DNA from 3 places in the Jeotgalibacillus malaysiensis genome. Region 1 is predicted to be linked to each of the others. Evidence: predicted binding sites of a transcription regulator. Region 1 holds the regulator's gene; each other region holds the start of a gene.
The links. Region 1 encodes Rex, which represses fermentation and respiration genes when NADH is low (regulators of the CRP and FNR family bind a similar motif). Its sites were predicted from a motif close to TTGTGAAATATTTCACAA; they were not measured.
Positions count from the first base shown of each region.

Region 2: a site for Rex is predicted at 5,569-5,586, ahead of cydD (thiol reductant ABC exporter subunit CydD). Genes of this name have one in related genera too.
Region 3: a site for Rex is predicted at 2,309-2,326, ahead of LG330_RS08000 (cytochrome ubiquinol oxidase subunit I). Genes of this name have one in related genera too.

Region 1 is NZ_CP085252.1:726,929-734,698, forward strand. Features, by position in the region: gene LG330_RS04180 (ABC-F family ATP-binding cassette domain-containing protein) at 274-2,211, opposite strand; gene LG330_RS04185 (redox-sensing transcriptional repressor Rex) at 2,841-3,512, shown strand; gene LG330_RS04190 (twin-arginine translocase TatA/TatE family subunit) at 3,572-3,760, shown strand; gene tatC (twin-arginine translocase subunit TatC) at 3,779-4,597, shown strand; gene LG330_RS04200 (YdiK family protein) at 4,816-5,019, opposite strand; gene LG330_RS04205 (lysostaphin resistance A-like protein) at 5,020-5,769, opposite strand; gene groES (co-chaperone GroES) at 6,422-6,706, shown strand; gene groL (chaperonin GroEL) at 6,768-7,770, shown strand, end outside.
Region 2 is NZ_CP085252.1:515,026-522,795, reverse strand. Features, by position in the region: gene LG330_RS03050 (ATP-dependent helicase) at 1-1,833, opposite strand, end outside; gene cydC (thiol reductant ABC exporter subunit CydC) at 2,106-3,818, opposite strand; gene cydD (thiol reductant ABC exporter subunit CydD) at 3,811-5,532, opposite strand; gene LG330_RS03035 (response regulator) at 5,862-6,461, opposite strand; gene LG330_RS03030 (sensor histidine kinase) at 6,458-7,591, opposite strand; gene LG330_RS03025 (fatty acid desaturase) at 7,714-7,770, opposite strand, start outside.
Region 3 is NZ_CP085252.1:1,463,840-1,471,609, forward strand. Features, by position in the region: gene LG330_RS07990 (ABC transporter ATP-binding protein) at 1-358, shown strand, start outside; gene LG330_RS07995 (ABC transporter ATP-binding protein) at 363-2,177, shown strand; gene LG330_RS08000 (cytochrome ubiquinol oxidase subunit I) at 2,431-3,777, shown strand; gene LG330_RS08005 (cytochrome d ubiquinol oxidase subunit II) at 3,876-4,889, shown strand; gene LG330_RS08010 (TrkA family potassium uptake protein) at 4,956-5,615, shown strand; gene rnjA (ribonuclease J1) at 5,727-7,397, opposite strand; gene LG330_RS08020 (DNA-dependent RNA polymerase subunit epsilon) at 7,401-7,610, opposite strand.

The DNA.
Region 1 (7,770 bases):
GGAGAATTTGGATGGGGAGTGGTTTGAGTTTGTGAAAAGTATTCTAGTTTTTGACAGCGGATTCCTGTTGAATCCCTGTATGTAAAATGACGTGATTTCCGGGACCACCTGCCAAATCTTCTGAAAGTCATGTGTAATCTCATGAACACTCATGATAATCTTTTGGATCACACGCCAAATCTCCGGAACACCCAATGTATTCTCCTGAACCACTAAACAAACTCCCAAAAAAACAGGAATCCCCAAAAAGGATCCCTGACAAAAACTCAAACCTCACTCACTCAATTCCTCCTCCAGCTCAGCCCACTCCTCAAGCAGCTGATCCATTTCAGCTTTTGCCTGATCTATGGCCTGGTTGGATTCCATCACCCGCTCATGATCCTGAAAAATTTCAGGGTCACACAACAGGTTTTCATGCTCTTCAATCGTACCTTCAAGCTCTGTGATCAGCAGCTCAATTTCCTCAAGCCGTCTGCGTTTCTTCCGCTCAGCCTTTTGCTTTTCCTTATCAAGCGCAAAGGCTGATTTATCAGTCGGCTTTTCAGCGGCAGGTGCTTTCTCAAGTCGCTCGCGTTCTTCAATTGCTGCAAGCTCAGCTATTTCACTCAGTTTCTCCATATAGTAATCATAGTCACCAAGATACTCAGTGCTGCCATCAGGTGACAGCTCGAGCACCTTTGTCGCAAGTCTGTTGATAAAATAGCGGTCATGCGATACAAACAGGATCGTACCAGGATAATCGATCAGCGCATTCTCCAAAATCTCTTTACTGTCGAGATCCAGGTGGTTGGTCGGCTCATCTAAAATCAGGAGGTTCGATTTCTGCATCATCAGCTTAGCAAGCGCAAGGCGTGCTTTTTCACCGCCGCTCAAAGTTGAGACAGGCTTCAGCACATCATCCCCCGAAAAGAGGAAGTTGCCAAGCACCGTACGGATATCCTTTTCATTTTTCATCGGATAGTCATCCCACAGCTCATTCAGCACGGTTTTATTCGAATGCAGCTCTGCCTGCTGCTGGTCGTAGTAACCGATGCTGACGTTCGATCCATATTGTATCTGTCCGGCAAGCGCAGGAATTATTTTTACAATTGTTTTTAAAAGGGTGGACTTTCCAACACCATTTGGCCCGATCAGCGCGATACTATCCTCACGTGTGACGGCTGCATTGATGTTACGTGAAACAGGTGCATCATAGCCGACAGAGAGATCCTGCAGCTTCAAGACGTCATTCCCACTTTGGCGATCAATCGAGAAGCCGAAGCTTGCTGATTTCTCATCCCCTTTTGGGCGGTCCATCCTGTCCATCTTTTGAAGCTTTTTACGGCGGCTTTGTGCCATTTTCGTAGTAGAAGCCCGTGCCAGGTTTCGCGCGACAAAGTCTTCCATCTTCGCGATCTCTTCCTGCTGCTTTTCAAATTCCTTCATCTCGCGCTCATAATCAAGCGCCTTCTGATCCAGGTAGCGGCTGTAGTTACCGTGGAATTTCTTCGATCGCTTACGTGAAATCTCCACAACCTGATTGACGATTTTATCTAAAAAGTAGCGATCGTGTGAAACGATTAAAATCGCGCCAGGGTAACCCTGCAGATAAGATTCCAGCCAGCTGAGTGTATCAATGTCCAGGTGGTTGGTCGGCTCATCGAGGATCATGACGTCAGGCTTGGTTAATAGTAATTTACCCAAAGCGAGACGCGTTTTCTGACCGCCGCTTAACGTCGAGATCGGTGTATCGTAATCAAATGACTGAAAGCGCAGTCCGTGAAGCACGGTTCTGATATCCGCCTCATACTGATACCCGCCGGCGTCTTTGAACTGAACCTGCAGCTCATCGTATTCGGTCACCACACGGTTATAGCGTTCCTCATTTTCATACACATCCGGATCCGCCATCTGTTGCTCGGCTTCACGCAGGCGTTTTTCCATATCTTTTAAGTAATCAAATACACTCATCATTTCTTCCCAGATCGACAGCTCGGATTCAAGTCCGCTATGCTGCTCAAGGTACCCGATCGACACGCCTTTTGGTTTATTAATATCGCCATTGTCATGCGAAAGCTGACCTGCGATGATTTTTAAAAGGGTAGACTTCCCGGCACCATTACGACCGACAAGTGCAATCCGGTCTTTTGTCTGGACTTCAAGCTTTATATTAGCAATAATCTCCTCTGCGCCAAACGACTTTGAGAGATTATTGACCTGTAGTAAAATCATTCGCTCACCTCATTTTTCTTCCTATCTAAGTGTATCGTACCAGCGTTGTGATAAGCAACGAACTGTCATTGTGAAAAAGATTGCATACTTTGCAAGCGGATACCTTAATGGTGTATGATACAATAGGGACTTGGATTGTATTTAAAAGGAATTTGTTGTGAAGTCTGTTCTTATATAAGTAGTTGTTTCGCTGCGCTTCAGGCGGACGCTTTCCGGACGGTTGTTGCTGAGCCTCCTCGCCTTCGGCTGTGGGGTCTCAGCTTCCAACTAATCGTCCCGGAGTCGCCGCCTTACGCTACGCTCAACGCTTTGGTAAGAAGGATAACTTTACAACAAAGTACTATTTTATAGTTTGATAAATGAGAGAGTAAGCTAAACAAATTAGATATACTCACTCAGCTGACCCTTGGAGTAGAGGACGGAGACTCCCGCCCCAGGAAAGGGACAGGTGAGACCATGCATGCGAAGCATGTAGAGGCTCACCGCCCGGGGGCAGGAAAGCGCAGTCCTCTGCGGAAAGGGTCAGCGGTCTTCATCTCAGCATCAACAACATATAGATTTGGAAGCGTTCACAGCTTCACTTTACATGCGGTGCCAGGCGCACTGTTGGATTTAGGGGGAGTACAGGAATGAGTCAGGAACAAATGAAGATTCCTCAGGCAACGGCGAAGCGACTGCCGCTTTATTACCGTTTTCTGAAGAACCTGCATTCATCAGGAAAGCAGCGTGTTTCTTCGAAAGAGCTGAGCGATGCTGTAAAGGTGGATTCAGCAACAATCAGACGTGATTTTTCTTATTTTGGTGCACTTGGCAAAAAGGGTTATGGGTATAATGTAGAATACCTGCTGTCCTTTTTCCGTAAAACACTTGATCAGGACGAAACGACAAAGGTTGTGCTGATTGGTGTCGGAAATCTTGGTACTGCGTTTTTACATTATAATTTCCTGAAAAATAACAATACAAAGATTGAAATGGCGTTTGACGCGGATCCTAAAAAGGCGGGAACGTCAATTGGAGAAGTGCCTGTATATGCGATGGATGACCTTGAGGAAAAAGTGAAGGCGAGCAATATCGAAGTCGCAATCCTCACTGTGCCGGCTGGTCCTGCCCAGGGAATTACTGACCGATTGATTGATCTGAAGGTAAAAGGAATCCTGAATTTCACACCTGCCAGACTCTCTGTGCCTGAGCATATGAGAATCCACCATATTGATCTTGCCGTCGAGCTTCAGTCACTCATTTATTTCCTGAAGAATTATGGAACAGATGACGTAGAAACGTCACAATTAGAAGAAATATAGAATAGCCAAAAAGCTTAATTTAATTTATGATAAAGGAAGAAAGAGGAGGTGCATGCATCATGTTACCAGGCGGAATCAGCCTTGCCGTGATCGCAGTCGTTGCATTATTAATTTTTGGTCCTAAAAAACTGCCGGAGCTAGGGAAAGCAGCAGGCAGCACCCTTCGTGAATTCAAGGATGCAACAAAAGGACTTGCAGATGACGACGATGACGTAAAAGAGACGAAGAAAGACGAAAAACAGCAATAATTACGGGATGGTGGCCATATGAACCAGCAAGATATGACCGTCCATGAACATATAGGTGAAATAAGAAAACGACTCATCATTGTAGTCGTTTTCTTTGTCATTTCGATGGTGGGAGGCTTCTTCTTAGCAGAGCCGCTGATGAAATTCCTCCAGTCTTCAGACGAAGCAGCATCGATGACATTGAACGCATTCCGGGTAACGGATCCTGTAAAGATCTATTTCCAGATTATCATGTTCACTGCGTTGATCATGACGGCACCAGTTATACTGTACCAGCTTTGGGCGTTTGTCAGTCCGGGTCTGCATGACAGGGAGCGGAAAGTAACCCTCAGTTACATTCCTGCATCCGTCATTCTGTTTTTATCAGGCCTTGCGTTTGCATATTTTATTTTATTCCCATTCGTTGTCCGTTTCATGATGAACCTGTCGAACAATCTTGAAATTGAGCAGGTCATCGGAATCAATGAATTCTTCCAGTTCTTATTTCAAATGACAATCCCGTTCGGCTTCTTATTCCAGCTGCCGGTGATCATGTTGTTTGTCACAAGACTGGGGATAGTTACACCAATGTTTCTGGCAAGCATCCGTAAGTACGCATACTTCGGACTGCTCGTCGTCGCAGCCTTTGTGACGCCGCCTGACATCTTCTCACACATGATCGTAACCGTACCGCTGATTTTACTCTACGAAATCAGCCTCTGGATCGCGAAAATCGGCTACAACAAAGCACAAAAAGCTGAAGCCGAGCAGCGTGAGCTAGAAGAACAGGAACGCAGGGAGCGGATCGACCGCGAGCTTGCGAAAAAAGAAGAGTTGAAGGAAAACAGCGGGGAGTGATCCCGGCTGTTTTCTTTTTTTGTTGGTGAGTTTGGTGGTGGTTCGGCGTTAAACATGGTTTGTTCGCTACTTATATGCTGCTGTTCGAGACTTACACCCGCATGTTCGACGCAAAACACACGGTGTTCGACGTATCTCATGCCAGGTTCGCCACTTCATGACCAAATACCCACCCCGCAAAGTTCCAGCACAAACAAAAAAGCAGCGGTCACCAGCCGCTACTTCTTTTCATTCATATGCTTCTTAATCTTAAAGTGGAGTCCAATCAGCCTGAGTCCCGCCCCGATATCATACGTTGCGAATGCAACAAACAGGTAGGCGAAGAAGCCCCAGCCGTTTTCGTTTACGCTGTTAACAGCGAAGTAAACGAAGAATACCCCAAGTATCAGATAGAAGATACCGTGTCCTAATGGAGATTTCATTTACAAAATTCCTCCTATTGCAAAGCGCCACAGTACGAATACTGCTTCATTCATTTCAATGATCCGCTGAATTTCATCAGCAAAGAAGAACTGCGTCATCACGACAAATGTGTTGATCGCCATATGCGCGATGATTGGTACGATGATTCGTTTAGTATATGCATAAAGGAACGCGAATGCATAGCCCATTGCAGCATAAATCAGAATATGGGTGAAGTCGAAGTGGATCACTGCAAAGATCAGCGCACTGATCAGTCCTGAGATGAAGAAATTATATTTACGATAGAACCAGCCGAAGATCACGCCACGAAACACAATTTCCTCTAAAATTGGTCCGATCACCGCAACCGCTACAGCTGCGAGCGGAACGTATGACAGTAAGCTAATGATGTCAGCTGTATTCTGTGATCCCGGATCAATCCCGATCAGTGACTCAATACCGACTGCAATCGCCTGACTGAAGAATGCCAGGAAAATCCCGATAAATGACCACAATGCCGCCATCCCCGGACCAGCCTTTTTACCTGGCAGATCCATGACGCCTTTGTTTTTATTCATGACAAACAGTATGACAATCAGCGCAAGCGTAAAGCTGATAAAGATCCAGTAGCCTGATATTGAGTAGAGCAGCACGGCAGGTTCACTATCTGAGACCATTCCGCTGATAAATAGTGCGAGTGGGACAGCGATAAATGTGGAAAGCTGCATAGCCACATAAGTGATTAATATAATGAGAAAGGTGCGGTTCACAATCATACTCCTTTGAAATAGATTCGTTCTGTTTATTCTACTATTGAACTACAGCACCTTCAATTGATAGCTACGATGTCAGACGTATTAAGTAGACATTTTGTGAATAGGGTGGGGAGGATGGTCTCCCAAAAGCCGCAGTCCCTCTCCATGCAGGACTTCGCTTTCCTGCCCCCGGGCGGTGAGCCCCTACATGCTTCGCATTACGTGGTCTCACCTGTCCCTTCCTAGGGCGGGAGTCTTCGTCCTGCATTCCGAGGGACAGCTGGAGAGTATTCATAACACTGTACATTTATAAATTTGGACAAGTCTACATATTAAAAGGGGGTTAGACTTTTCAATAAAGGAGAAATTACATACTTGATTCATCCGACTTAGCTGGCTCTTGTAGTGGAGGACGAAGACTCCTGCGGCATAGAAGCGACAGCTGAGACGGATTCAGGCGAAGCCTTAAGATGGCTCAGCACGCGGCCGCGGAAAGCGCAGTCCCAAACAGAAAGAAGCAGCGGTTCCCGAAAACAAATTTTTTAAAAAATTTAAACCCATCATACTTGCAAAAACGACGGAAATTAATTAAACTAATACTTGTGTTAGCACTCATATATATAGAGTGCTAATAAATGAAGAACATAATTCAAGGAGGTTGTTTCACTTGTTAAAACCATTAGGTGATCGCGTAGTAATTGAGCTGGTAGAGTCTGAGGAGCAAACATCAAGCGGGATTGTACTTCCGGATAGTGCGAAAGAAAAGCCGCAGGAAGGTAAGATCGTTGCCGTAGGTACAGGCCGTGTACTTGAAAACGGTGAGCGTGTTGAGCTTGAAGTGTCTGTTGATGACCGTATCATCTTCTCTAAGTACGCTGGTACAGAAGTGAAATACCAGGGCACAGAATACCTTATCCTTCGCGAAAGTGATATTCTGGCTGTCGTAAACTAATTCAATCATTTAAAAACATAACGAATTAAAAACACATTACATTCTGGGAGGAACCTTACAAATGGCTAAAGAAATTAAATTTAGTGAAGAAGCACGCCGCTCAATGCTTCGCGGTGTTGATCAGCTTGCTGATGCAGTAAAGGTAACACTTGGACCAAAAGGACGTAACGTTGTTCTTGAAAAGAAATTCGGTTCACCGCTGATTACAAATGACGGTGTAACGATTGCTAAAGAAATCGAGCTTGAAGATGCATTTGAAAACATGGGTGCAAAGCTTGTAGCTGAAGTAGCGAGCAAGACGAACGAAATCGCTGGTGACGGTACAACAACTGCAACGGTTCTTGCTCAGGCAATGATCCGTGAAGGTCTGAAAAACGTTACTGCTGGTGCTAATCCGGTTGGCGTTCGTAAAGGAATCGAAAAAGCAGTTGTGGCTGCGCTTGAAGAACTGAAAGCAATCTCTAAGCCAATCGAAGGCAAAGACTCAATTGCACAAGTTGCAGCAATCTCAGCTGCTGATGATGAAGTTGGCCAGTTGATCGCTGAGGCAATGGAGCGCGTTGGTAACGACGGCGTTATCACAATCGAAGAATCAAAAGGCTTCACAACAGAGCTTGACGTTGTGGAAGGTATGCAGTTCGACCGCGGATACGCATCTCCTTACATGGTGACTGACTCTGACAAAATGGAAGCAGTTCTTGAAAATCCATATATCCTGATCACTGACAAGAAGATTGGCAGCATTCAGGAAGTACTTCCTGTGCTTGAGCAGGTTGTACAGCAGAACAAGCCGCTTCTAATCGTTGCTGAAGACGTTGAAGGTGAAGCACTTGCAACACTTGTTGTGAACAAGCTTCGTGGAACGTTTAACGCAGTAGCAGTTAAAGCACCAGGATTCGGCGACCGTCGTAAAGCAATGCTTGAAGACCTGTCAATCCTGACTGGCGGTGAAGTGATCACTGAAGACCTTGGACTTGATCTGAAGTCAGCAAACATTTCACAGCTTGGACGCGCAGCGAAAGTTGTAGTAACGAAAGAAAACACAACAGTCGTTGAAGGCGCAG
Region 2 (7,770 bases), 210 kb from region 1:
AGCCCGCGTCATACCAACGTAAAACAGGCGAGCAGCCTCTTCCATCGGATCCTTATTCCCCTTTTCCTGTTCCTTCACATCATTTTTAGACGGAATCACATCAGCAATCAGATCCAGCATATACACTTTTTTGAACTCCAAACCTTTAGAGCTGTGGAGCGTTGAAAGTGTAACGGCATTTTCGTGTTTATTAAACTTCGATGTTTTCAGCAATGATTCCAGCTGCTTCAGGCGATTTGCAAAAGCAACCATGCCTGTTTCCTTTTGTGAAATCTGTTCAAGTGTTGAAAGCACATCATGTAAATACTCGATCGAAAAGCCAAGGTTTTCACTCATTTTTTCAAGCGCACGGTCATAGCCTGCCTGCTCTCTGATCAGACGAATCACTCGGTAAGGTTCCCCGCCTTCCATTCTTTCAAAAGCCCGCTTCAGTCCATTAATCTGTTTTCGCTGATAATCTTTGAGCGAGCTGAGGTTGAGCAGGCGGTCAAACACACTGCCTTCCTCCGGCTGTTTTTTCAGCTCAAACAGCTGCTGTCTCGTCACATAGCCCAGGCACTTCATTGAGATTTTCTCAAAAAGGTCCGTACGGCTGTTGTTAAATGTAAGGCGCATAAAATTAAGGATATCCTCTACAATCCAGTGGCTGAAAAACCGTACATCTGAATCCTTCATATAAAATGGGATCCGCGCACGCTCGAGCTCATTCATAATCAGAATAGATGAACTGTTCGTTCTGTATAACACAGCTGCATCCCTGTAATCATCAAGCTTTGAAAGCTCCTGCGCTAAGTATGCTGCCTGATCTTCATAGTCAGGGAACACCTTAATACTGACAGGTTCACCTTCTGCGTTTTCAGTAAACATGTTCTTTTCATAACGGTTTTTATTCCGTTTAATAAATTCGTTTGCTGCGTTTACGATTTCAGGCGTTGAACGGTAATTCTGCTCCATCATCAGAATTTCAGCTTTAGGATAAACCTTTTTAAAATCAAGCAAATACTGCGGTTCTGCTGCCCGCCACGTATAGATCGACTGGTCGTCATCCGCTACGACACACAGATTCTGATGAGGCTCAACCAGCTTTTCAACGATCGCATGCTGAACGAGTGACGTATCCTGACTCTCATCTGTCAGCAGGTGATCATACCGCTGCTGATACTTTTTCAAAAGCTTTCGATCATTTTCAAAAGCTTCAAGCGCAAGTGTAAGCATATCATCATAATCAAGCAGCAGCTTCCCAGGATCTTTCCGTTTGATTTCTTCATATTCGGCTGCAATCTGTTCAGCGTTTGTCACTTCACACAAAACTGAGCTCCACTTTTTTCTCGGAAGCAGCTTGTTTTTAATCAGGCTGATATAATTGGACATTTCCTCAAGCTGATCATCTGTCATCGCTTCCTTATTAAAACGCTGGAACAATGTGCGCAGCAGCAGCTTTTTATTCGCTGTATAATCTGATGGATCTTCAACCGGCCCCTCAATCAGCTGCCAGGCTTTATGTTCTTTTCTGAGGTAATCACGCACTACTGCAAAGGCAAGGCTGTGAATCGTTGAAAAATCCACTTCCGGCAACGTGGGAAACATTCTTTTGTAGCGCTGCTTCATGTCATCGGCAGCCGCTTTACTGAATGTTACACCTTTAATCCGCGCAGGATCTATTCCGCGTTCTTCAATGAGATGACCGATCCGCATCATAATGGTGGTGGTCTTACCTGACCCCGGTGAGGCAAGCAGAAGAAGCGGACCGTTCCCATGGAGAACAGCCTGCTTTTGCACTTCATTCAGATTGACGCCAATCTCACGCTTTTTTCTAGTAAAATAATCTGCCATGTCTGTTCGTCTCCTGTAAACTATTCTACGGTTATCGTACCATTGATTTTGCATTTTGAGCAGGGGGAGTTGGTCATGTTGAGCCTGGTTCAGATGAGGATATGTCATTCATTTGGCGGTATTGCTACATCCCGGCGGCAAATTGAGACAACTTCCCGGGTGGATCAGGGCAACTCCGGGCCGGATTACTACATCTCGAGCAAAAACACCGACATCCGCCCTTGCCCTGCACCACACGATCTAAAAAGAAAAACCGCCTCATCGGCGGCTTTCTACACTAAAATTTCCTGTTCAATTTTCTTCATTTCATAAAACATACCGCGGGCAGCCATTAATTCTTCGTATGACCCTTTTTCAGTGATTCGCCCGCCGTCCATCACAATAATCTGGTCCATTTTCTCGAGACCATTCAGCTGGTGGCTGATCAGGCAAACTGTCGCGTCTTCTGTGCGCTCTTCAAGGTAACGCATGATCTCAGCGGACGTCACATTGTCAATGGAGCTGAGCGGCTCATCAAACAGCCATAAACTGCGTTTTCTGAGCAGTGCCCGTGCAATCGCCAGACGCTGACGTTCTCCGCCCGACAGGTTCTCCCCTTTTTCGAGTACAGGGTCATCAAGTGTGAACCTTGAAAGTTTAACCTTTTCAAGCACCCACAGCATTTCTTCATCCGTCAGCCCTTCTCTTGCGATGTGAAGGTTATCTCTGATCGTTCCGAAGAAAAAGTGATTTTCCTGCATGACAACATTTGCTTTTTCCCAGATGTCTTCAGATTTAATATGACGGATTGGCCGGTCCTGGAGCGTAATGTCGCCGTCATTCGTTCTGAGTACGCCGAGCAGGAGCTGGAAGATCGTTGACTTACCGGAGCCGCTTGCCCCGACGATCGCTGTTTTTGAACCCGCTTTTATCTCAAAGGAAGTTTCATCAACTGCCGGCCTTTCCTCTCCTTCATGCGTATAGGAAACTGATTGGAAGGAGATCGCCGGCGCTTCATCCGTGAGTGTTTCATACGGTTCTGATGCAGTGACAGGTTCCATATCTGTTACTTCATTTAAACGTGACGAAGCTTTTCTGCTGTCTTCTAAATGCGGTGGCAGCACAGCCATTGGTGCTGCATTTTCAAAAATATTCAGCGACAGCATGACAAGCATTGCAAGGAATACCCCATCAAGCTGCTCCTGCTGCACGAGATAGACACCTGCAGCAAGTACAACCCATGAGATTAACAGTCCTGCTGCCTGATTGACAGACTGGTTAAACATACTCTGACTGCTGCTTTTCTCCTGATTCGCGATATAGGCAGCTGATGATTTGTGAAGTGATGCGCCCTTTTCGTCAAGCTGCTGATAAATCTTTAAATCCCTGAAACCGTAAAGTACTTCAGCTGTATCCGTTGAAAGTGCAGCACGCGATTCTCTCACTTTCTCTTCAATCTTCTGTCTGCGCATTGCAAATGCTGCCGGAATCAAAAGTCCTGTTAACAGTAGTCCTGCTGCAAAGATCAACGGGAACCAGAATGAATAAAAAGTGGTGAAAAGCATGGCACTTAAGAATACAAAGATCAATACAATCGGCGGGTAATAGACGCGTAAAAAGAAGTTCTGCAGACTTTCTACGTCACCTGTAATCCTCGCCAGTAAATCACCGCTTCTGAATTTCTGAAAAATACCGGGGGCCAGCGGTTCAAGCTTTTCAAAAAAGCGGACGCGGATTCCGGCCAGAATGTTAAATGTCGCACGGTGAGAAACCATCCGTTCACCATACTTCGATCCGGCCTTCACCAGACCAAACACCTTAATAAAAGCAATCAGTAAAGTGAGCGTATAGACCGGGGGCATCAATGCAGCTTCAGAAATTAAAAACCCACTCGCTGCAAAAAGACCCGCTGCCGTCACCCCGCCCACATAACCGAACAGAACGGAGTACCAGACATTTTTCTTTTCAGCTGCAATTTGCCTTAATACAATACTAAGCTCACGCATCTGTGCCACCTCCCTGTACCATTTCCTGATAGGCAGGCTCTGATAATAATTCGCGATGCTGTCCCTTTACTTTAAGCTGCCCGTCTTCGAGCATCAGAATCTGGTCAGCATTTCTGATCGTATAGAGTCTGTGGGCAACGGTGATCACTGTTGCACCCTTTGACAGCTTTTCCATAGAAGCAGTCAAAATCTGCTCTGTTTTCAAATCAAGGCCTGTTGTCGGTTCATCAAATAGAATGACTGAAGGCTGTTTAAGGAACGCTCTCGCAAGTGCAAGACGCTGCTTCTCTCCGCCTGAAAGTCCTCTTCCGCCTTCTCCAACCGGTGTATCAAGTCCTTTTTGGAGCGCTTCGATCAGCGGCGTTAAGCCTGCTTTTTCAGCAGCAGCTTCTATCTCTGACCGCGTTGCCTCTTTTTTACTGCCGATTGCAATATTATCAGCGAGCGTTCCTGAGAAAATAAACGGCTGCTGTGAAATGTAGCTGAGCTGATCAAACCAGCTTTCTTCCTCATAATCGGAAAGATCTTTCCCATTTATTTTGACGGCTCCTGATGTTGGTGCAATCAGCCCGCTGAGCAGATTCAGTGCGGTGGACTTTCCTGACCCGCTTTTTCCGATCAGCGCAATGTTTTCATAAGGTTTAATATCGGCCTGCAATGGTCCGAGGCCAAACCCTTCCTTGCTGTATTGAAAAACAGTCTGGTCAAATTGAATGTGCGGCGGCTGCGTGTTTGACAGCTTTTCGCTGCCCCAGTTCACACGGTCTTCTTCCTTTGACAGCTCTTCATCAATCAATTTAGCAGCACCGATACTGCCGCGTCCTGTGTGAAATGCATTTCCAAGCTCTCTGATCGCTACGTAAAATTCGGGTGCCAACACAAGCATGAAAAATGCTGTGAAAAATGTGACACTCTCAAAGTAAATCAGTCTCAGTCCAAGTTCGAGTGCGACAAGCCCCACACCAAGCATTGAAATATATTCAAGTGCAAGAGACGAGATAAAGGCAATCTTCAGCACTTCAAGCGTTGCATCCCTGAACTTCAGACTGCTGTCTTCGATTGTATCCCGCTGCTTTTTCGCTTGTCCAAACAGCTTCAATGTTGTCAGCCCCTGAAGCGTATCAAGGAATGTCCCTGAAAAGGCTGAGAGCTGCTCAAGCTGCTCCTCAGACTTCTTTTGCGTTTTAATTCCGATGATGATAAAAAACAATGGAATAAATGGCGCTGACACGAGTAACACTGTTCCGGTAATCCAGTCCTGCCAAAACGCTGTGATAATAATCATCAGCGGAATAAATGCCGTTAAAGTGAGCTGCGGTATATACTTACTGAAATAACTGTCGACCTCATCGACTGCGTCCATCAGCACACTGACTTTGCGTCCAGACTGTCCCTGAAGTGAAGCCTGCACCGGGTTTCCGGCATACTTTTCAAGCAGCTTTTCACGGATTGTCTGCTTGACCTTTGCAGCAAGCCATGCGCCTGTACGACCGCTTGCATAAGTCAGCATGGCACGTGCAATGAGTGAAGCGGCAAGCCAGCCGAAAAGCGGCGCAACGTCAGTAAGGGCTGCCCCTTTTAAAAATACTTCGTCTACAATTCTGACGATAAAGTAGGCTTGTGCTATGATACTAGTTCCTGTCAAAAGGGCGATCAGGACCATCAGCAGTTGTGTGCCTCTATATTGCTTCGCATATTGCGAAAGTTGATTCATAGATCAAATCTCTCCGATCATTAATTATTGACGATATTGTGAATTATTTCACATATAGATTTATTTTTATTATATATGATTATACGTGATTTTTCATGTGTTAGGATTGTTTGAGCACATTTGTATGTAGGAATTGATGATGGTGATAGTAACCGGTTCGCTGCGCTTCAGGCGGACGCTTTCCGTGGGGACGGCGGTGAGCCTCCTCAGGCTTCGCCTTGCGGGGTCTCACCTGTCCGTCTACTCCCACTGGAGTCGCCGCCTTACGCTTCGCTCACCTCTGAAGTGAACAATACAATACTATTTCTTTTACACTGGAACAAATGATATTACTTAAACCAGCCCTTCTCTCTGAAGCGGGAGATGGCTTCGATTCGGTTTGAGACTTCCAGCTTGTCTAGTATGACTGAGATATAGTTTCGGACGGTGCCGTTCGTGATATAGAGTGTACCTGCGATTTCCTTCGTTGTTTTTCCTTCTGCGATGAGTTCCATAACTTCGCGTTCGCGCTCTGTCAGCGGATTGGCTTCTGTTAATGCCATATCAACGAGTTCAGGGGCGTAGATTCTGCGCCCGTCCATAATGGTACGGATCGAACGCGCCAGTTCCTCACTTGGGCTGTCTTTCAGCAAATAGCCACTAACACCTGCATTCCTGGCTCTTTCAAAATAGCCCGGTCTTGCAAAGGTTGTCAGGATAATGATTTTACAAGGTTCATCTTTTAGTTCTTCAGCTGCATCAAGACCTGTTTTCAGTGGCATTTCAATATCCATAACACAAATGTCCGGCTTCAGTGACTTGACCACTTCAACGGCTTCTTCACCGTTTTTTGCTTTTCCGATCACTTCAATATCCTCTTCAAGATCAAGCAGGGAGCCAAGCGCTCCTAGCAGCATTGTCTGATCTTCAGCTAACACAATTTTTATCATAGCGCTTCCTCCTTAGACACCTGCTTCAGGATCGTCGGCACACAAATCGTAATGGTTGTACCGAGTCCGCTTTCTACATCAAGCGTTCCATTTACAAACTCCAGGCGCTCTCTCATGCCCCTTAGCCCGTTTCCTTCTATTGAACGGTCGAGCGTAAAGCCCTTCCCATTATCTTCAACAGTCACTTTTAATTCTTTAGGAAGCTGTTCAATCATGACTTTACAACGCGTGGCGCTGCTGTGCTTTACAACGTTGGTTACAGCTTCTTTCAAACACATGCTCACTACATTTTCCACTAAAAGCGGTACATTCTCAAGCACCGGATTACCTTTTACTTCAGGTTTAATCTGTGCCACGTGAAGCAGTTCACGGATATGGGTAACCTCTTCATCAAGCTTCGTTCCGCGCATATCTGATACCAGCTCACGCACTTCTTTTAGTGCAGTCCGCGCTGTCTGATTGATATCGTTCAGCTCACTTTTAGCACCTTCAGGATTTGCCGTAATTAACTTGGCAGCGAGATCACTCTTCAGACCGATCAGCGAGAGCTTCTGCCCAAGCGTGTCATGCAGATCTCTGGCAATCCGCTGACGTTCTTCCATGACCATCAGATCTGAAATCCGCTTTTGTGCATATTCAAGCTGCCCTTCAAGCTTCTCTCTTTTCATTCTGTTGTAAGAATTAAGCGGCAGCAAAATCACACCAATCACACTGATCAGTACGAATGGAAACTGCGTGAAAAACAGCTGATCCTGCGTAAAGAATGCAATGTTGACGGTGATCACTGTAGAACCGACAAGAATGCCATACAGTGTGAAAAATCCTACTTTATGCTGGACGCTTGCGATCATAAATGACAGGAAAATCGCAAAGTACACGAATCCAAACAGAATCGTCATCGCAATACTGATCGCAATCGCAATCCCCACCCAGACGTAGTTCACCCAGCCCTTTGTTAAATAAGTGAGGCGGTAAGCTGCAAAAAACACCAGAATCATCGCGACGCCGGCTGAAATTTCCACCCAGCCGGACGACCTGAAAATAAAATAAAAAGGCAGCATACAAAAGATAATCCAAATATATATATTCAAGCCTGTATTTTGCGGGAAAATATTATACCATTTCTGCACAAGCATTCCGCCTTTCTCTCGATTTTAGTATAGCACGGATGAAAGCCAGATCAGAAGAAACGTCTGCGCCCGCACAATTGAAAAAACGCCCGAAAGGTCATAAACCCTCCAGGCGCTTCAATTTAAGATCTCGTCTGCATGCGGCGAAGTTCAATCGACATTTTTTCTTTTTTAATCTG
Region 3 (7,770 bases), 740 kb from region 1:
TGGAGAAAGAGGGCTTGGATTATCAGGAGGTCAGAAGCAGCGTATTGCCATTGCGCGCGCGATCTGTCTGGACCCAAGTATTTTAATTCTTGATGATGCGACAAGTGCTGTAGATATGCAGACAGAGTTCAAAATTCAAAAAGCATTGAAGGAAGTCATGAAGGGGCGAACAACATTTATTATTGCCCACCGGATTTCTTCTTTAAAACATGCAGATGAAATCTTTGTGTTTGATAACGGCGAAATCACTCACCGGGGCACACATGACGAACTCATTCATCTCGAAGGGCAATACAAGAGAATTTACGATATTCAATACAAGGATCAAAAATCACTTTCTGCAACGGGAACGAGGTGAAAAAATGAGTAGTGAGCAACGAATACAAAACAGATATAAATATTCTACAGATCAGGTGATTGAAAAACCGTTTAACTGGCTGCAGCTCTGGAGGCTGTTCAGGTACTTAAAGCCTTATTCAAAAAAACTCCTTCCATTATCTATTATCATGGTACTGGTTACAACAGCAGTCAGATTGGTTATCCCAATCCTGATCGGTATGTATGTCATTGATGAAGCAATTGCCGGAAGGGATGGCAACCTGCTGATGCAGCTTGTGGGGGTAATCGCAGGATTATATATCATCAATTACATTGCTAACATCTTCAGAATTAAATGGATGAATATTCTGGGTCAAAGTGTAATTTATGATTTGCGTAAACATTTATTTACGCACGTACAGTGGCTCAGTAACCGCTTTTTCGATCAAAGATCAGCCGGTTCAATCCTTGTACGGATCATGAATGATATCAATTCACTGCAGGAATTGTTTACAAATGGTGTTATTAATCTGCTGATGGATATTCTCATGCTAATTGGTATTTTTATTGTATTATTTACGATAAGCCCTGAGCTAGCGATGGCGGTTATGATTGTGCTGCCTGCAATGTTCTTTATCTCAACGAAGCTTCGTAAAAAAATCAGAAGATCATGGCAGACGGTGCGATTAAAACAGTCGAAGCTGAACTCTCATTTAAATGAAAGTCTTCAGGGGATGAGAATTACACAGTCATTTACACAGGAAAGAGAGAATGCACAGTATTTTGAAGGGGTAAATAATGAAACCTTCGAAAGCTGGAGAGATGCAACAAAGAAAAATGCGACATTCAGACCGCTCGTTGAAATGACGAATGCAGTCGGTTCAGCCATTCTGATCTGGTACGGTGCATCACTCATACAGAGTGGAAGCCTTCAGATTGGTGAGTTCGTTACATTCGCATTTTTAATCGGTATGTTCTGGGAGCCGATTTCAAGACTTGGTATGGTGTATAACCAGCTGCTGATGGGGATGGCTTCATCTGAAAGAATTTTTGAATTCCTGGATGAACAGCCGAATGTAGCGGAAAAGAAAAATCCGGTTGAGCTGGACGAAATTAAAGGTGATGTTCAGTTTAATCAGGTTGATTTTGCCTATTCAGGAGACAGAAAAGCGCTTAATGGCATTAACCTTGATATTAAAGCTGGTGAAACCATTGCGCTTGTTGGGCACACAGGGTCAGGAAAAACGACAATTGCCAATATGGTTACACGTTTTTATGATCCAACTGCTGGTTCAATTAAAATGGATGGACATGACCTGCGGGATGTCTCCCTAAGAAGTCTTCGTTCACAGATCTCAATTGTTCTTCAGGATACATTTATTTTTTCTGGGACAATAAAGGATAATATCCGCTTTGGATTCCCGCATGCAACAGATGAGCAGCTGATTGATGCAGCAAAGGCGGTTGGTGCACATAATTTTATTCAAAAGCTGCCAAAAGGTTATGACACTGAAGTAGAAGAAAGAGGCAATATTCTCTCTGTCGGCGAACGACAGTTAATTTCCTTTGCAAGAGCATTACTTGCAGATCCGCGAATTATTATCTTAGATGAAGCAACAGCTTCGATTGATACGGAAACAGAGGTTGTCATTCAAAAAGCACTTGCAACATTATTAAAAGGAAGAACAGCAATTATTATTGCACACAGACTATCTACAATTCGTGATGCAGACAGAATTTACGTTCTCGACCATGGAAATCTGATGGAGAGCGGAAATCATGATGAGCTGATGAAGCATAAGGGTATTTATCAGGGACTTGTTCATTCTCAGTTTACAATGCAGCAGAATACAGGATGATGGAAAGCTGATCAGGCAAATGTCTGATCAGCTTTTTTGACTATAATTTGAACAACTTATTACGGTGATGTGAATCTTAAGCATTGAGAATTGAAATTAGTTAAGAAGGCAGATATACTAAATTTAAGTCTTTGTGAAGGATGTCACAAATTGTTCATGTTCAACATATCACATATACAGTTAATGTTGTAATAGGTTTGAGAAACAGTGGTATAGTAAATTTACTAGTATGAAGTTTTTTAGGAGGGGAATCATGTTGGAATTAGATGGCGTCACGCTCAGCAGGCTCTTAACAGCTACTACCCTTATATTCCATGTAATTTTTGCTACAATCGGTGTTGGAATTCCAGTAATGATTGCAATAGCAGAATTTATGGGATTAAAGAAAAAAGACCCTCATTATTTAATTCTTGCCAGACGGTGGGCAAGAGGGTTCACGATTACGGTGGCTGTTGGGGTTGTGACCGGTACGGCAATTGGTCTTCAGCTTTCATTATTGTGGCCAAGCTTTATGCAGGTTGCCGGTCAGATTATTGCGCTTCCTCTATTTATGGAAACATTCGCATTCTTCTTTGAAGCCATTTTCCTTGGTATTTATTTGTATACGTGGGACAGATTTAAAAACCGCTGGTTACACTGGCTGCTGAATATCCCGATTGTGATCGGGGCAACATTATCAGCATTCTTTATTACTACCGTAAACGCATTTATGAACACGCCTCAGGGATTTGATATCATTGATGGTGAAACGGTTAATATCAGCCCGCTGGCTGCAATGTTTAACCCGGCAACTCCTACAAAGGTATTTCACGTTGTTACATCAGCATATATGACATCAGCATTGATTCTGGCTGCTATAACTGCTTTTATCATCCTGATGAAAAAAGGAACAGATTATCATAAAAAAGCACTTAGACTTACGATGACTGCAGGACTGATCTTTGCAGTAGGAACTGCGCTTGCAGGAGACCTTTCTGCAAAGTTTCTTGCAAAAGAGCAGCCTGAAAAACTTGCTGCAGCAGAATGGCATTTTGAAACAGAGTCTAATGCAGACCTCATATTATTCGGGACCATAGATGAAAATAATGAAATCAGTAATGAAATCCGGATACCTGGTATGCTAAGCTTTCTGGCTGGTAATTCATTCGATACAGAGGTTGTCGGTCTGAATGAATTCCCCGAAGAAGAAAGACCACCGCTTTGGGTTCACTATATGTTCGATATGATGGTTGTTATCGGTATGTATTCGTTATTTATTGCGGGATTGTTTGTGATGTTTATGTTGATCAAACGGTTTAATGAATGGAATAAGCTGCTGCTGATGGGAATCGTGGCGAGTGGCCCACTTGCAATGATGGCAATTGAATTCGGCTGGATTTACGCTGAAGTCGGCAGACAGCCATGGATTTTACGGGGGATTATGACAGTGGATGAAGCTGCTACGACATCCGGAGCTGTAGGTATTGCATTTGGTATGTTCCTCGCTCTGTATGCAGTCCTCGGGTTCTTCTGTGTTAAAGTCTTACTGAGAATGTTTAAGAACAGACCGCCTGAGGCAGAGCTTGAAAAACGCTTCCCTGGAGGCACACTGGACAGTTAATGTGAAGAGCATAAGCAGTGGGCGGGGAATTTTCCCCGTCTGCTGATCCATTTCTTATACTTAACTTAGAAATAAGCCAAAGGGAAGGAGTTACTTAAATGAGTTTAGAAGTATTGGGTATCACTGTACTGTGGTTATTCCTTTATGGGTATTTAATTGTTGCGTCTATTGATTTCGGCGCAGGATTCTTTGCTTACTATGCAAGGGTATCAAAAAGAGAACATATTATGAGTAAGCTGATCAGCAGATATCTTTCACCTGTCTGGGAAGTGACAAATGTATTCTTTGTCTTTTTCTTTGTTGGACTGGTAGGTTTTTTCCCGGATACTGCTTATTATTATGGTACGGCACTTCTGCTGCCGGGCTCAGTCGCAATTATACTGATCGCGATCAGAGGATCATTTTATGCATTCGGTAATTACGGATCAAAAGACAGTACGCTCTATTTATTCCTTTACGGAGCCACAGGACTTCTGATTCCGGCTGCATTATCAACTGCGTTGACGATTTCTGAAGGCGGTTATTTAACAGAGGATGAAAATGGTGTTACATTTCTTGCCGGAGAGTTATTTACGAGTCCTTATTCATGGAGTGTAGTATTACTGGCGATTGTTTCAGTTCTGTTTATCAGCGCGAGCTTTTTGACTTATTACGCTGATAGGGCAGAAGATACGGAATCACGCGAGATTATGAGGAAATTTGCGCTGTGGTGGAGTGCTCCAACAATTGGAGCGAGTCTTTTAGTATTTGCAGGCCTCAGGTCTCACAACAGTGAACACTTTGGTAGAGCAATCGATCTCTGGTGGATGTTTGGCCTATCACTCGTATTTTTCCTGATTGCTGTCTTTTTAATTCAGCAGAAAAAGAAATATGGAACAGCATTCTTAATGGTCATGCTCCAATTTTTCTTTGCGTTTTTCGGTTACGGAGCTTCACATCTGCCTTATATTCTTTACCCGTATATCACGATTGAAGGAAGCGTGGTAAATGAAACGATGGGAACAGCACTTATTGTTGTCTTCGTTCTTGGGTTGTGTTTACTGATTCCATCACTCTATTTGCTGATGAGACTATTCCTGTTTGATGCAGATTACGTAAAAGGTAAAAAATAAGCTCATTTTCCGGAAATTCCTGTGCTAAAATGAAAGTAAGGACATGATAATAGTGGGGGAAAAACCGTGAAAAAAGAATTTGTAGTAATCGGGCTTGGCCGTTTTGGCGGCAGTATTGTTCGCGAACTGGTTGAGCAGGGAATGGAAGTTATGGCGATTGATAAGTTTGAAGACAAAGTAGATGAGTTTTCAACAATTGCTACACATGCGGTGATGGCAGATTCCACAGATGAGGCTGCACTTCGCAGTCTGGGAATCAGAAACTTCGATCACGTGATTGTTGCAATCGGTGATGATATACAGGCGAGTATACTGACAACCCTTATGCTGAAAGAAATTGGTGTGAAGAAAATTACCGTGAAGGCACAGAATGATTATCATGAGAAAGTATTAGAGCGGATTGGTGCGGATAAAGTCGTTCACCCTGAGCGGGATATGGGGAAGCGAATTGCACATAATATCGTTTCAAATAATGTACTTGATTATCTGGAATTATCAGATGAACATTCAATTGTGGAGATCGCAGCAAACAATGTGCTGATTGGTAATTCAATTATTGAGCTTGATATCCGTGCCAAATATGGCATTAATATTGTCGCGATTAAAAGAGGAGACGACATTATTGTATCTCCACAGGCCAATGACGTAATCCGTAAAGGTGATATACTCATTGTTATTGGAGCGGATAACGATATTAACCGTTTTGAAAAGCGTGTCATGCAATAAAGAAAAGTCCGGTCAAAAAGAACCGGACTTTTTTCAATTAGAGGAGAACCGGTCAATACGTGTGTGTGATAAATAAAAAGAGCCTGAGGTTTTTCTCAGGCTCTTATACCATCACGAAACTTCCATAATAATTGGAAGGATCATCGGACGGCGCTTCGTTTTTTCATATAAGAATGGTTCAAGTGTATCTGTAATTTCATTTTTGATTTCTGACCACTGGCTTGTCTTATTCGCAAGCACTTTATTCAAGTGCTTATAAAGAAGATGCTGTGCCTGATTGATTAGCTCCCCGGATTCTCTCATGTAGACAAATCCACGCGAGATTAGATCAGGGCCCGATGCAATCTTATGATCATTCAGGTTCAGACTGACTACGACAACGACAAGGCCTTCTTCAGATAAAATACGGCGGTCTCTTAATACGATGTTGCCGATATCACCGATTCCGCTCCCATCAATATAAACATTACCAGAAGGGATTTTACCCGCGATAGACGCTTCGTTGCTGCCAAGAGCTAGCACATCACCATTATCCATCAGGAAGCAGTTTTCTTCAGGAACGCCGCAATCGACTGCAAGACTTGCGTGCATTTTCTGCATTCTGTACTCACCGTGAATTGGCATAAAGAATTTTGGTTTGATCAGGCGGAGCATCAATTTCTGCTCTTCCTGTGAACCGTGCCCTGACGTATGAATATTGTTAAGTGATCCGTGAATGACGTTAGCGCCCGCACGGTATAGCAGGTTAATCGTGCGGTTTACACTGATTGTATTACCTGGAATTGGTGAAGATGAGAATACAACCGTGTCACCAGGAATGATCTGAATCTGACGGTGTGTACCATTTGCGATTCTTGAAAGGGCAGCCATCGGTTCACCCTGACTTCCTGTACATAAAATGACTACTTTATCTGCAGGCATTCTGTTAAGTGTGTGTGCATCAATAAACGTATCTTTTGGTGCATTAATATAACCAAGCTCATGACCAATATTGATTGCGTTATCCATGCTACGTCCAAACACAGCAACTTTACGGCCGTATTTAACAGCTGATTCAACAACCTGCTGTAAGCGGTAAATGTTTGATGCGAAAGTTGCAAAAATAATTCGTCCATTTACTGTCTGGAAGATATCATCAATACTTTCACCCACTTTACGCTCAGAAAGTGTAAAGTTCGGCACTTCACTGTTTGTGCTGTCTGATAAAAGAGCAAGTACGCCCTCTTTACCGATCTCAGCCATTTTCGTCAGGTTTGCAGGATCTCCAACCGGTGTAAAATCAAATTTAAAATCTCCTGTATGCACGATGTTGCCTGGAGGTGTCTTAACGACAACCCCGAATGAATCAGGGATACTGTGCGTTGTGCGGAAGAAGCTGACTGCAGTCTTACGGAATTTAATCACATCATCCTCATCGATTGGGTGAAGGCGGGTAGATCTTAAAAGACCATGTTCTTCAAGTTTGTTCTTTAGAAGGCCTAATGCAAGCTTCCCGCCATATACAGGAACATTCACCTGTCTAAGTAGATAAGGTATACCGCCAATGTGATCTTCATGGCCGTGTGTAATGAAAAGGCCTTTGATCTTATCAAGATTTTTTTCTAAGTAAGTGTAGTCCGGAATCACATAATCAATTCCAAGAAGTTCGTCTTCAGGAAACTTGATGCCGGCATCAATCAGGATAATTTCATCCTGGAACTGAACGCCATAAGTGTTTTTTCCGATTTCGCCCAGACCGCCGAGGGCAAACACAGCAGTCTGGTCATTCTTAACAAATTTCATCTATTACAACTGTTCCAGTTTATAATTTTGATGATTTTGTTCGTACTCTAAGTATTTGCCCTCTAGCTTTTGTACAAACTCGATATTGTATCCATGACCGCTGAGCTTTTTACGGACTTCCTCTTCAGTCTCAGATTCGATATACATTGCTTTTGTTTTTTCTCTTACTGGTACCTCTGAAGCAACTTCCTGATAATAAACCTTAAAAATCATGTGTATCTCTCCTTCATATAATTACTAAAAAAGCGCAATCTTTGCGCTTTAATTATCATGTTCAACAATTTTTAAATTTATCTAATTGTGTATCAATCATTGTACACAATTATGATAAAAATACTCATTACTTTCCCGGACATAAAGAACAGCCCTCCTG